4 regions of the Paenibacillus sp. JCM 18996 genome follow, and region 1 is predicted to be linked to each of the others. Evidence: riboswitches for the same ligand, from Rfam matches in the RefSeq annotation. Region 1 holds a riboswitch; each other region holds the start of a gene.

Region 1 (3,448 bases):
TCATAGAGCCGTAAGGAGTGTTTTTTTTCCGCGGTGAGCTGTGTTCCTCCCCCAGGTTGGTGATCTCCCGCCGGGTTTTTCTTACCAGATAGGGATTGAGTCTATCAACGCTCCTGTGGTACTGTAATAGGAGCAGACTCAGGTAGAAAGGATCCGTCTATGTCATCGATCATCGTTATTCTATTTTGTTTGATTATTTTGGGGTCACTTTTCAGCTATGCAGTTCTATGCTTTTTTCAGCACAAAAGAAGCAGAGGCTGGCTGATGCTGCTCTGCACCGTTGCAGCCATCGTCCTTTTCGTAATTGCGGTAAGCAACAGATGGATTATCCCGCCTGACAGTCCTATCAAAACGATTTGAGTGAAAAAGAGACCGGATCTTCTCTCTGGCAGGGAGACTTTCGGTTTCTTTTTTTTTTTCAATGAACGCTCTATCCATAACTTTCCATGTTTCAAAAGAATGCTGGCCCATCAAGGCTTTCAGAACTCTATGAGAATTACATTAGAACATTCTCATTGTAATTCCTCTGGGAATCTATCAGAATAGTACTCGAACAACAAACAGCCGAAGCTCTTAATAGAGAGCGCGGGGGATCCAAGTTAAGGGGTGAAGCCTTTCTCGTGAAGGCAGGGGAAACTCTCAACCGAATCCGTCAGCTAACCTCGCAGGCTAAGAAGGGAGAAACATCGAATGAAGAAACAGTTTGGTAAAATGATTATGACGGGGGCCTTGGTATTGGGGCCGCTATTGAGCGCAGGAACCGCTTTCGCGGCAACCGCCGATACAACCCAGGAAGCCCCTGTTCACCGCATAAGCTACAATGTACAAGCTTTTGCGTTTGACGGTTATACCTGGACACAGCTGCAAGGAAATAACTGGGAGCAAATCTTCAAGGATGTATTTACCGGGTTCCCTGGACAAGTAAATCTACCCGCTCCGACACCTGCACCACAACCTCAACCGCAGCCAACTCCTGCTCCGCAGCCAACTCCTGCTCCGCAGCCAACTCCTGCTCCGCAGCCAGCTCCTGCTCCGAAGCCAGCCCCTGCTCCGCAGCCAACTCCTGCTCCGCAGCCAGCTCCTGCTCCGAAGCCAGCCCCGGTTCCGCAGCAAAAGCCTGTGCAGAAGCCAGCGCCTCAGCCTGTGCAGAAGCCAGCCCCGGCCGCACAGAACAGCAGCGCATCCGAATTTGAGAAGCAAGTGCTGCAGCTCGTCAACCAGGAAAGAGCCAAAGCCGGCTTGAAAGCATTGAGCATGGACACGAACTTGTCCAAAGTTGCAATGGCCAAAGCCCAAGATATGTACAAAAACAACTATTTTGACCACAATTCTCCAACTTACGGATCCCCGTTTGACATGATGAAGAGCTTCGGCATCTCCTTCAACACCGCAGGAGAAAACATAGCTAAAGGCCAAACCAGCCCGCAGCAAGTGATGAACGATTGGATGAACAGCGCAGGTCACAGAGCCAACATTCTAAACAGCAGCTTTACCAAAATCGGTGTCGCTGAATATAACGGAGAATGGGTCCAGGAATTCATAGGCTAGGATCATAACAAAAAGGCTGCTTCCGGCATAACTGCCGAAGCAGCCTTTTTTTGTGGCAGCATAACAGGATAACCCGAAGTTAGGCGAATTGGCTTTCCATAAGGTATACTGTTGGGAAACAGTTTGTTTTTATGGAGTGATGGGATGCTTATCAATTTAAAGGACAGAATAGACGAAACAGATGTGAGAGAGCTGCTTGAATATTCCATGTTTGATGAACCTGAAAAGGTGGATAAAGCGTTAGAGGAGTACAGGTACGGCCCGGAGGTTGAATTATATGGGTTGGAAACCGTGGACAGGCTGGTTGGCATGGTAGGGTGCAGAAAGCTTGGCGGCGGTGAACTGGAGATCAGACATTTGTCCATTTTCCCGGAATTCCGGAGAAAAGGGTATGGGGCTTTGCTGATCAAGGAATTAGCCAAATTAAAGCGGCCTGAGACCATTTCGGCTGAGACGGATGACTATGGGGTAGATTTTTACAGAAATGTCGGCTTTCGCGTCATCAGTTTGGGAGAACGATACCCGGGCGTAGAGAGATACCGCTGCGAATTAGATTGGGCCAGCCATGAAGACAACTAGCATCGAAGGTGGATGAAAAACAAAAAAACCGCTAACTCAAGGTTAACGGGGCTCGTTTTTGCGGGTATTCCTACCATTCGACTGACCAGGCGCTCTCATAGGCACGGTTTCTTTGTGTACGGGACTGATTTGCTTCAGCAGCGGCGGGGGAAATGTAGCGCAGCGGAAGCGGTCTTGCCGGTTCAGCTGGAGCTGCTTGCCCAGGCACAAGCTTCAAGCTTGACGTCAAGCTACCTTGCGGCGGACGCTTCTTGATGCGTCAGATTCGGCTGACTTTCGCTTTCCTGTGTACAGTATTTAATTGTGCTTTCACTTGATGTTACCTTCCTCCACTATATGGAGCGGCACGCAGCCGTCGGATCAAATAATTTGGGCAAACGGCTTAAGGCAGCAGCAAATGCGGGTTTGCAAGATGATAATCGGGGCCGAAAATATCCGCGAAGGATTTGCTTTCCTTGCGTCTGATTTTCCGTGCTTCCTTACGGACCGGTGCGGTCTCGAACAGCTGCTTTTCTTCATCCGTTTCCGGAATGATAGCGGGTACTTCCGTTGGACGGTCATCTTCGCCCAGTGCGACGAAGGTGAGAAAGGAAGTGGCGCACACCTTGCGTTCACCCGTCAGCAGGTCCTCGGTCACAACCCGGACGAACACTTCCATCGAGGTTTTGTGGGTCCAGGTGACAAAAGCGGACAGGCACACTGCGTCTCCCTTTTTCACCGGATGGAGGAAATCCACTGAATCCGTGGACGCTGTGACCACGGGGCGCCGCGCATGCCGGGTGGCCGCTATTGTGGCCACATCGTCAATATAGGCCATCAGCTTGCCCCCAAAAATCGTGCCGTGATGATTCGTGTCCGGAGGCAGGACAATGGAGGCTTTTATTGTAAAAGACGCTCTCGCCGGTTTGGCGGGCAAAGTATCTTGAGGATTGCTCATTCGATTTCACCTTACCTATATAATATTTACTTCGTTTAAGTGTACAGGAACAAAATGGACAGGTAAAGTACATAATTCGAATGCTTTTTATTCATTTTATCTATAGGTCGTCGGACAGCCAAACATATCGTAAAGAACAGGAGTCAATTGATGGATATCCGCCATTTAACCTATTTTATAGCAGTAGCCGAACACCGCAGTTTCACAAAAGCCGCCGAAAGCCTTCATATTACCCAGCCCACTCTGTCCAAAATGGTCCGTCTGTTGGAACAGCGGCTGAATGTGACTTTGTTCGACCGCTCAGGCAAACAGATCGAGCTCACCGATGCGGGCCGGACCATTCTTCAATCCTCCCGGCAGATTGTGAGAGCTTTCGATAACTTG
Region 2 (3,448 bases), 1.9 Mb from region 1:
TTCCCGTTCTTATTAGGTATACCTCTGGCATACCTGCTTTGCCTACGATTCCATATGGGACTCACTGGATTGTGGTGGACAATGGCAATCGATGAATGGTGCAGGGCGATTCTCCTGGCCATCCGTTGGAAGAGCCGTGTGTGGGAAAAGAAAATACTGGTTAATAATATGGAATCTGGATTATCGATCAAAGGATAGTGATAATCTCCCCTGATGAATTTCATGCGAAAAGTACACTAGTAGAAATGTAGTGGCTGCTGTAAGCCCTTAAATGAGTCAGTTTTGTCTAGGATTCCATGGGGACTTTAATAAGATACTATCCAATGTGAAATTAAAGTTACCTATCTTTTGTTCGGCATTAGCTAAACGGTGTAAGAATAATCCAACTCCAGCTGAGCCTGTTCCAAAGTGAGTTGAAATTCTAAATTTGTCTAATTTATCTGCATGCCTCCCATTCCAATTGCAATCGCTCTTTTAAATCGTTTATAATTGGAACTACTTGAAAAATAAACTATAATTTTCCTTATTGCAAGAGAAAATACGGATTTCCTAATAGCTATCCAATCTCGGTATTTGTCTAAATCCTTTCCATCGAAGAAAAAAAGAGCGCGCCGGCCACAAAGCCGGAACACTCTTTTGTTATTTACTGCAGCACATACAGCTGCACGTCCTGGAAACCAAAATTGGCTACCATATCTCTATGACCGGGAATGAAAATATCAATGCGGTTTCCTTTAATCGCGCTTCCCTGATCCGTAGCGTAGGCAACCAGCCCGCCGTCAGGCAAGTTTTTGAAGTTATAGCCGGTAATAAAAACTTTGGATCCCATCGGGATGACGGCAGGATCGACAGCAATGGTTCCCAGCTTCAGCGGGTTGCCATAATAATCGACAGCTCCCCATCCGTTCTCTTCAGGGGAATCCGAATAAGCGGAGGCCGTCATCGACATAATCTTCTTATAAGGCAGGGCTTGTCCGGAAACATTCACGGTATTCGCAGATGCCGAAATGATATTTGCGGACGTTGATGCTTGACTGGCCTGAACAGTGTTCGCCTTAACGGGGGCTGCGGAAGGCAGGGTCAACACTAAGCCGGGGTATAAATTCAGAGGATCGAGTTTCGGATTGGCGGCCATCAGCTCTTTTAAAGGAAGCTTCAGCTTGTTCGCAATAATCCAGTACGTATCTCCCTCCTGAATCGTGTAGCGGACATCGGGAAGGTTCAGGGTTTGCCCTGTCTGCAGGTTCAATGGATCTACTCCCGGATTAGCCTTTTGTATCGACTCCAGCGGAATATTTTTGGCTGTTGCAATTTTCCACATAGTATCGTCGGGCTGAACCTGGTAAGTTGCTGCGAATGCGGGTGTCGCAATGCTTGCGATCGATAGACCTAATGCCAGAGTAAAAAAAGTTTTCCTGGTGAACCGTTTCATGTTGCTCCTCCTTTTAATGGGCCTGCGAGGTTAGTTGTCGGGTTTGGGATGAGGATACATCCCTTCGCTAAAGCGATTCACCCCAAAGACGCGGCTGCGTCATGAAGCTCTCCCCCGCACTTTGGAAACATGGAAATCCTTCCAAAGTTTTGGCATTTTTCGAGATTTATCGTACCATACCTTTCTTTTTTGATGAATATGTAATTATTGGTAAAATGTTTAAGCCTGCGTTTTATTGGGTAATAAGGGGGTTGTTTCAGCCATCAGCTTGCATTGCCGCAGGTATTCAGTCCGTCAGCGCAGCAGCTCGCTTTTTACCATGCCGTAGGCATTGCGGTCGCCTTTCTTGGCGTAGAACCTGAGGCCGTCCAATCCTTTGAAGAGCAGGGCACATCGCAGCCTTTCTTCGAATTTGGGAATCTCGCGCCCCTCGCTCGTCCAAACATCGCGCACCATTTGAGGAATTTGCAGCTGAGGGGTCCATAGATGCTGTGTGGCCAAATCGAACACAAAGTCTCCGTACATGGCCATTTCCCAGTCGACGATGCCGGTCACGGTGCGCCCGTCCGTCAGCATGTTCCCCAAGTGGAAATCTCCGTGCACGAGATAGCGTTCTCCGGGCGAACATTTGGCGAGGTCCATCATGATGGCATACAAGTGCTCGAATACATCCCGCTCCAGGAAACTATGCTCAAACAGCGAATACCAACCTTCCCAAAAACCGGATTGCTCTTTCAGAAAAAAAGACTCGAGAAATTCCAGCCAGCTGCCATAAACTCCGTCTCCCGAGGGCTGGATCCACCCGTAACCTTTGGACTTGCCCAGGGAGACCCGGTTGATTGCAGAGAATTGTTTTACCAGGTCGGGCAGAATCTCCTTCACTTCATTTTGCGGGCAGCTGACGATCGACCGTCCAGGAGCTTTTTCCGCAATGGAAAAGTATAATTCGCCCGCCCTGCCGACCTCCAGCACCTTCGGAACCGGTATGCCCTGTGATGAGAACGTTTCATGTATATACCGCTCTTTCTCAAAGCCTTCCCCGCTGCCGTTAAAATGGATGACGAATTCCTTGTCTTGATGGCTGTAGCTGAAAACTTTGCTCAATTCCCCTCCTTCGATCGGATGGAGACGGGAAACCGGCCCGTTCAAAAGCTTTTGCAAAAAAGCTTCCGCCGTGCTGATATTCATTTCCGGTTTAAACGTACTCATCCTCCATCAGCCTCCCGCTCTTGTCCTAAGGACGTTTTTTTGGTCGATATTACCATGGGTTTATTCGTTAATTATGGATTATAATTGGTATCGGTTAAAAATGTGGCAGGGAAAGGAACTGGAATGAAAAAAATCTCCATCATTTTGTGTGTCGTCATTAATGCGTTCATCTGGTCAAATGTAATTGCGTCTGCTGCGGATTTTACGGACATACCGGGAACAAGTCCTTATCTTCCCTATATTGAAGAGTTAAAGAAGCTGGGGATCGCGGACGGCATTGCTGACGGGTTATTCGGTCCCGAACAGGCCATGAGCCGGGCGCAGTTTGCCAAATTTGCGGCGGGTGCTTTTCGGTTGAACGACAATGGGGGCCGGGTTCCGTTTACGGATATCGGGGGCCATTGGGGCTCTGTGTATATACGTGCCGCTTATGAAGCGGGTATCGTGGACGGTGCAACGGAAACGGCATTTTTGCCGGATCAACCCGTCACCAGGCAGGAGGCCGCCGCCATGGTCTGGAGATATGCCCGTAAACAAGGGCTGTATCCCGACACAAGCTCGAGCTTTAAGGAAAAGCCCGACACCTGGGCGCTGGAAGCGGTCAGCAGCGTGATTTCCCATAAATGGTACGGAGCGGACGTTAAGATGGCTTCCGGCGTATGGTCCTACCGTCCCAAGGAACCGATGAGCCGTCAAGAAATGGCTGCGCTGCTTGATTTGGCGATGAAGGAGATGCCAGGGTATGTGAAGACATACCTCACTCAAGAGAAACCGATGTATAAAGCCACTTATTTATGGAATACCGGC
Region 3 (3,448 bases), 1.4 Mb from region 1:
CACCCGAACGCTGGAGGAAATGACCGCTCAGGGCTTGCTTGTGGAAGCAGGGCTGGGAGAATCCACCGGAGGGAGAAGGCCCATCCTGTACCGGACGAATCCCCTGTATGCTTATGTGGTCGGCATCGAAATTTCCAGGCTTAGCTCCAAACTCATCCTTTGCGATCTGCATATGAACAAGCTGGAAACGAAACGGTGGCTGATGACGGAAAAAATGACGCCAGATGCACTGCTGACCGAACTGGTCTCTTCCATGGAATCCATGCTGTCCGGGCATGCCATCGAAGCCTCGGCGATACTGGGCATCGGAATCGGCGCCGTAGGACCTTTGGATTTTGCCGCCGGGATGATCTTGAGCCCGCTGCATTTTCCCGCTCCGGGCTGGAGCAACGTGCCTATAGTGCAGCTTCTGGAGGACCGGCTAAACATCCCCGTCTTTCTGGATAATGGAGCGAACACGGCGATCATAGGCGAATATTGGGCGGACCGCCGGCGGGATTACCGCCACCTGCTGTACATCCATCTCGGGGTCGGCCTTCGTTCTTCGATGACCGCGGGCGGAAAGGTGGTTTACGGGGCGGTGGATATGGAGGGCTCGATCGGCCAAATGATTATTCAAACCGACGGACCCCGGCTGAACGCATCCGGAAATTACGGATCCCTGGAATCCTTCGCGTCCGTCCACGCTTTGGAGCAGGCGGCTGTTTCCAGGCTTAAGCAAGGGCGTGAAAGCGCGCTGCGCAGCATCACGGGCGCCCCGGAGAAAATCACATTCACCGATTTGACCGCGGCTTTAAAGCAGAACGACCCCTTGACGGTCGAATTGTTCACACAGTCCGCAGCATACTTCGGCATCGGGCTGGCCAACCTCCTTAACATTCTTCATCCCGAGAAAGTCATCCTGGGCGGCCCGCTTATTAATGCGCACCCTTTGTTCTTCCGGGTTTCCACCAAAGTGGCCATCCAGAACACGTATTATTATCCGATTTATCAGGTTGTTTTCAGCCAGGGCCGTCTTGGAGAAGAAGCTCTGGTGACGGGTGCGGCGGTAATGGTAATCAATAAGCTGACGGAATAAAAATGTGAGAGTCCCCGCTTTGACGTCAAAACGAAAAAGGCCCGTACTCATAAAGTGCAGGGACCTTTTCCATATCTATCTCTATTATAGTACATATATTTTGACGTTCTGAATGCCGAACGAGGAAATTTGATCATTCGATCCGGGCAGGAATATATCGATACGGTTCCCTTTAATGGCTCCCCCGGTATCCGTAGCTTTAAAGGTCATACCTTTTACCGGCAGCCCATTGTGGTTATAACCGGTTACGTACACCGTGGAACCCAGCGGAATCACTCGGGGGTCGACAGCGATCGTTCCGAGCTCAAGTTTATTTCCCATGGCATCCATACCGGCATACCCTCCGTTTTCTTCCGCAGAACCGGAATAGGCTGTGGCTTTAGCCTCGATCTCTTTTTTAAAATTGGCAGGCGCGTCGGCTTTAGCCTTGACCGGGACTGCTTTAGTGGCATCAGATTGAGCAACGGCTGCTTTGTTGGCATCAGGTTCAGCCGGAGCAGACACTGTCTTTTCATTGACTGGCGCGGGTGCCGGTGCAGCGGCAACTACCACGGGTTGGGGTGCGACAGCCACGGGCGCAGCGGCGGGCTTGAGGTTGGCGAGCAGCGGGGCTGACACATCAGCCGGTGCCTTCTCCGACGCGTCAACGGCTGCAGCAGCCGGGGCGCCAGTAGCTGCCGCTTCAGCATTGGGCTTTACAAAACGTTCCACCTGCTTTGGTCCGAAAATCGGCCACTCCACAGTAAAATTCACAGCCTGCGCTTTCGTTTTTACTGCAGCGGTTTCTGCCTGTAGAGGCAGCGGAGTTTTCGCCGCAAAAGAAATAGGACCGCTTACGCCAAGAAGCCCCACGGCAATCCCCATTACAGGCATTGTTTTTTTCAAAGAAAAAAGGTTCATCTGGTATCGTCTCCTTTTCTATTCGCCTACGAGGTTAGTTGACGGGTTCGGGCCCAAGGATACAGCCCTAACGAAAAAAGCTCGATTCACCCCTGCAGCGCAAGTTACAAAAGAACAGCGCCTCGATATATCGTCCCCCGCACTTCAATTGAAATATAACGTCCCTGAAGTCTCGGCTCCTACCAAACTACCATACTGAAACATCTATAGAAACACCCAAAAACTGCAAATAAGCACAGCGAAATTAACGTTAAAAAAAATTCATATCCCTGCAAACGGGTTAACTGTGGGGCGCCACAATGTTTACACTGCGTAAACAATTCAAATAAACGAGGAATTTTTTAATGTTTCTTTCTCCCCATTCTCATCATACTTTAATATAAAATTAACTTGACAATGCCATTTCACTGCGCTTTTATGTACAAAAAAAAGCCTGCGGATTACACTTCCACTCTGATTTTGCAGGCTGTTAAACCACATATGCGCTATACCACAATATCTCTCGACATAAATCGACAACTGTTAACAATTATTTTACATCCCGCTAACTTGCGAAAAACATTCCTTCTCTATAATGAGACAAGTCAATTAAAGAAGGAGGTCAGCCTATGGGCATGGCAAAAAATAATATAGATATATCACAACCAGCCCGGATTGCTTCACCAAAAACCCAGTCCCGCCGGCTAGCCGTATGGAAAGAAACCGGCCTCGCCTACTTGTTCCTTGCTCCTTCTCTGGTTTTATTCAGCATCTTTCTATTCTATCCGCTGCTGAGAACCGTGTATCTTAGCCTGCATATTACGGATCCAAGGGGTAGAGTCGCGGCCTTTGTGGGAACGGACAATTTCAAGGAGTTGCTAGTTTCCGATAAATTTTGGACAAGTCTGCAAGTCACGGGTTTGTTTGCGTTATTCACAATCCCGCTCGGCATCGTGGCCTCGCTGTTATTGGCCTGGTTAACAGTAAACCGGCTGCGCGGCATAAAGGTGTTTCAATTTTTCTTTGCCCTCCCAATGGCCATTTCGGCCGGTACCGGCGCCGTAATCTGGATGGCGCTGTTCCATCCGACCGTAGGGATACTCAATTATTTTGTGCAATCGATCGGGCTCCATCCTGTTTCTTGGCTTGCCGACCCCGCATGGGCGCTGATTTCTGTCTCCATAATGACGATATGGATGAACCTGGGCTTCAATTATCTTGTACTGCTCAGCGGAATGCAGGGAATTTCCCAGGAAATTTACGAGAGCGCGAAAATAGACGGTTCTTCTCCGTACCATACTTTTCGCAAACTCACCCTGCCGCTGATCTCTCCGACCATATTTTTTGTGTCGATCGTATCCATCATCAACATACTGCAGACCTTCGGCCAGATTCATATTATGACCAAGGGAGGCCCGATCAATAGTACGCGAGTGCTCGTTTACGCGATTTATCAGGAAGCGTTCGTCAACTTCCAATTTGGTGCGGGCA
Region 4 (3,448 bases), 1.2 Mb from region 1:
CAAGAAACCTGAAGCAAAGATGCCAAAGAGCGATCGTTTCATTATATTTTCTTAAAATCGGAAACATGGTGGTCGCAGTACCGACCGCTGAAACGACAAGAATTAATTCCATCACCGCTCCTAATATCACCTGGTTGGCGTGAGCGGAACCTTGTACTAGGTAATCGGGATCGTTGAGGATGGGTTTGTATAAAATAAGACCGCCAATGACCGACGAAACGGCTGCAAGGATAAACAGGACTCCCACAATCAATGAGCTCTTTCTGATAGAAAAATCCATTTGCTTTTCTCCTCCAATGAACATCCTTATTGTTACTCCTTTGTGTCATCCCCGTAAAAGAATACCTCTTCCAAAGGCAAGTCGAAGGCGTGAGCAATGCGAAAAGCCAGTTCCAGAGACGGGGAGTAGTTACCCTTTTCCAAGGATACGATCGTCTGTCTTGTTACGCCCACCTTGTCAGCCAATTGCTGCTGGGTCATTTCATCATGATTAAACCGTAATTTTCGGATGTGATTGCCGACAAGATTTTTTCCCATCTTAGACTCCTTTCCGATAGTGATAAAGTTTCGTAATGGATCCGGTTACATCGGCAATGAATCCGGATAAGATCAGGATCAAGAACATCACTTGTGACGGCTTATCAATGACCAACGATCCCATAGCCAGAAGAAAGCCGAGGATAAATACGGCAAAAGAATTTCGATTCGACTTCAAACCGATGAGCTTATCCAGTTCATCCTCGAATGCGGGTTCCTTCTCTCCGGTCGCCATTCTTAAGAAGATGTTGAAAATAATGCTGATGATAATATGCGCAACAATCGAAACCAGCATTAAGACGAGAACAAATGATCCCCAATAGTGAAAGGTTTCCGAAAGTTCCGGGCTACCGTCGGGATATCGTGGGTACATGTACAAGCAGTACGATCCAAAAATGAGTATGGTGCTGATCAATGATATGATGCTCTTCTTTTCTTGATAGGTCATGCTTTAATCCCCTTGTCAGATATTTTTTACTAAATGTAAAATTATATATACATAATGTAATTTAAGTTTTTTATTATGTCAAGTATAGTTTACATTGCATTGGTACATAAAATAAATAAGGCTGCCGATCTATGAACTAATACAAAATCGGTAGCCTATTCCGCTAAGATTTATTCTTAACGGGTACGATACTCAATTTGTCATAACTCGCAAACAACCATTCAACAGATATCGTTCGTATTGGTCCTCATGGAGATCTCTGCAAATAAGCCCCGCTAGCATGCGCACAACAGCTGCAAAAAACTTCCCCCTAACCTGTTTCAACCGCCGCCCCCAAGGGTAAATAACCATAACAAAAAAAACCTGCGCAGCTTGTCCACAGACTTAGCCGAGCGGGGCAGTAATTTTGCTTATCATCGTTCAATTAGTTTTCGTCCGTCATCATCTGGTCGTAGAGATCGTCCCAAACCACACGCCGCGCAGACACATAACGATTGGCGTAGTAAGAGCTGTCCAAGCTTGAGATGGTCACGCCACCCTTCGTAGCCGAGTGGGCGAATTTGCCGTTGCCTACATACACTCCTACATGGGAAACTCCTACACCGTCTGTATTGAAAAAGACGAGGTCTCCGGGTCTTACGTTACTTTTGGAGATCCACTGTCCTTCGCCATTCTGACCTTTGGAGCTGTGAGGCAGATCAACACCGAACTTGTTGAATAAGTAAGAGGTAAATCCCGAGCAGTCAAATCCTCTTGTCGAGGTTCCCGCATATTTGTAGGGAGTGCCTACCAGCGAATTCACCGCTTTGCTGAGCAGACTTTCTGCGGATGCGGAACCGGCAAAAACCGACACGGACATAACAACACCTGCTGCCAGAGCAAAAGCCTTTTTTAACACGAAAAAACTCCTTCCACATGCCTACGAAGTTAGCTTGAGGGTTCGGTTGAAGGTTCCCTATGATCACTCTGAAGCGAGATCAATTCACCCAAGACAATGGTTCCCCCGTTTTCCGTCACGGAAATTCGACAAATAGTGTGTTTTTTTTTATTTGCAGGTCTAAACTTTCGATAAAGAAACTGGTTTTCCTCCCTTTGTCACATAATGTTCACATTTTAAAATAATAAAAATCGATATAAAACGTCAAAAAGCCCCTTCCGCAGAAGAGGTTTTTAATGTTATAAGGCTGTTACTCCAGATACACAAGACAAAGTCAAATCTGCGAAAGTGTGGCTCGGTAATGCAGCACTGGTTTGACTGCTGATTGAAACTGCCGTTATTCAAACTGCTGTTCACACGTCTGTCCACGCGTCAGCCCAACTGTTCACGCGTCTGTCCACACGTCTGTTCACACATCGATACGCTGAGTCCAATACCTGATCTGCGAGGCGATCGCCCATATTTTGCCGAACATGTGCACATACCGGTAGGCCTGGAACAGGATAAGAGCGGCGAGCCCGGCCCAGAATAGGGAAGCGGACACAACCAAAAGAGTGAGCGTGCCCGTGATCGATAGAGTGACCAGTCCGAGGAGCATAATCGGCAGGCTGTAGCGGAACAGGAAGAGCAGGGAATACAGCGGCTTTTTACCCATCGCCTTCCCTAACTGCAGGTAAAGGAACACGAGATAGAGCAGCCCGCCATAGAGCAGATAGCCGCCTAAATAGGGGGAAATCCCCGCCAGCAGAGCGGAATTGCTCTCGCTTTTTGTGTAAATCCTGTACAGCTTCGGAAGCAGGAAATACAAAGGGCCGAGAAGAAGCGCCATTTGCAACAGATAATAGCCGAGGAAGCTGAGGCCCAACGTCCGTATGCCTCTCACAAACCGGTAGCCGGAATTCATTTCCGGGTGGGCCAGGGAATAGTAGATGCCCGCGTTCAACAAGGAATGAATAGCCATCCGCATAAGAAGCAGGACCAATAACAGCCATAGGTAGGAATGGGTCAAGTCGGTCTTCATCAGCCGGAACTGGCTTTCGGCCATAACCAACTGCAGCGATTCTCTCGGCAGCAGGTTTCCGGGATACCGGTGCATAAGCGGCACCACAATTCCCTGTACGATCCGGTAGAGGAACAGCCCCCACACCAGCTGGTAGATAAAAAGGGTGATCACCGCAAACGGCTGCCTCAATGTCGTTCTCCATCCTTCTTTCATAGCGCTCCACATCGTTTTTCCACCTCACCAGGCGACCCAGCCGAACAGGGTCTCAATGATTTTTTCCGTGCCGAGACTTAACCGGATGTTCCATTTCGGGTCGATGCGCGTCTTCATGAAGTTGTTGATGCGTTTATTCTCCAGGATCATCGAGTGCCGGGGATCAATAGACACCCAATCGACAGGGGTTGTATTGGTGATTTTGAATTGGATTTCGGCATCCCTGCCATCCCAGGCTTTTTCCATCATGCTGCCGTCCCTGAAGTGAAATTCGATCGGAACCGAGGAATACTGCCCCCCGAGCCGGCGG

Evidence for each region. A riboswitch is a leader RNA that binds a small molecule or an ion and turns the genes downstream of it on or off. The one in region 1 is predicted to bind cyclic di-AMP.
Region 2: it holds a riboswitch for cyclic di-AMP, as region 1 does, so the genes downstream of both, ACZ5N7_RS17730 (LysM peptidoglycan-binding domain-containing protein) here and ACZ5N7_RS08230 (CAP domain-containing protein) in region 1, are expected to answer to the same signal.
Region 3: it holds a riboswitch for cyclic di-AMP, as region 1 does, so the genes downstream of both, ACZ5N7_RS01220 (3D domain-containing protein) here and ACZ5N7_RS08230 (CAP domain-containing protein) in region 1, are expected to answer to the same signal.
Region 4: it holds a riboswitch for cyclic di-AMP, as region 1 does, so the genes downstream of both, ACZ5N7_RS14090 (C40 family peptidase) here and ACZ5N7_RS08230 (CAP domain-containing protein) in region 1, are expected to answer to the same signal.

The regions. Positions count from the first base shown of each region.
Region 1 is NZ_AP043884.1:1,639,611-1,643,058, reverse strand. It holds gene ACZ5N7_RS08240 (hypothetical protein) at 226-474, opposite strand; cyclic di-AMP (ydaO/yuaA leader) riboswitch at 553-686, shown strand; gene ACZ5N7_RS08235 (hypothetical protein) at 902-1,168, opposite strand; gene ACZ5N7_RS08230 (CAP domain-containing protein) at 1,144-1,548, shown strand; gene ACZ5N7_RS08225 (GNAT family N-acetyltransferase) at 1,693-2,127, shown strand; gene ACZ5N7_RS08220 (hypothetical protein) at 2,140-2,382, shown strand; gene ACZ5N7_RS08215 (acyl-CoA thioesterase) at 2,510-3,064, opposite strand; gene ACZ5N7_RS08210 (LysR family transcriptional regulator) at 3,215-3,448, shown strand, end outside.
Region 2 is NZ_AP043884.1:3,611,115-3,614,562, forward strand. It holds gene ACZ5N7_RS17725 (MATE family efflux transporter) at 1-198, shown strand, start outside; gene ACZ5N7_RS17730 (LysM peptidoglycan-binding domain-containing protein) at 644-1,432, opposite strand; cyclic di-AMP (ydaO/yuaA leader) riboswitch at 1,438-1,597, opposite strand; gene ACZ5N7_RS17735 (phosphotransferase family protein) at 1,727-2,641, opposite strand; gene ACZ5N7_RS17740 (S-layer homology domain-containing protein) at 2,765-3,448, shown strand, end outside.
Region 3 is NZ_AP043884.1:249,411-252,858, reverse strand. It holds gene ACZ5N7_RS01225 (ROK family protein) at 1-1,078, shown strand, start outside; gene ACZ5N7_RS01220 (3D domain-containing protein) at 1,163-1,978, opposite strand; cyclic di-AMP (ydaO/yuaA leader) riboswitch at 1,987-2,166, opposite strand; gene ACZ5N7_RS01215 (carbohydrate ABC transporter permease) at 2,587-3,448, shown strand, end outside.
Region 4 is NZ_AP043884.1:2,863,968-2,867,415, reverse strand. It holds gene ACZ5N7_RS14105 (DUF4386 domain-containing protein) at 1-280, opposite strand, end outside; gene ACZ5N7_RS14100 (helix-turn-helix transcriptional regulator) at 313-537, opposite strand; gene ACZ5N7_RS14095 (hypothetical protein) at 539-985, opposite strand; gene ACZ5N7_RS14090 (C40 family peptidase) at 1,410-1,844, opposite strand; cyclic di-AMP (ydaO/yuaA leader) riboswitch at 1,886-2,024, opposite strand; gene ACZ5N7_RS14085 (hypothetical protein) at 2,332-3,150, opposite strand; gene ACZ5N7_RS14080 (M1 family metallopeptidase) at 3,163-3,448, opposite strand, start outside.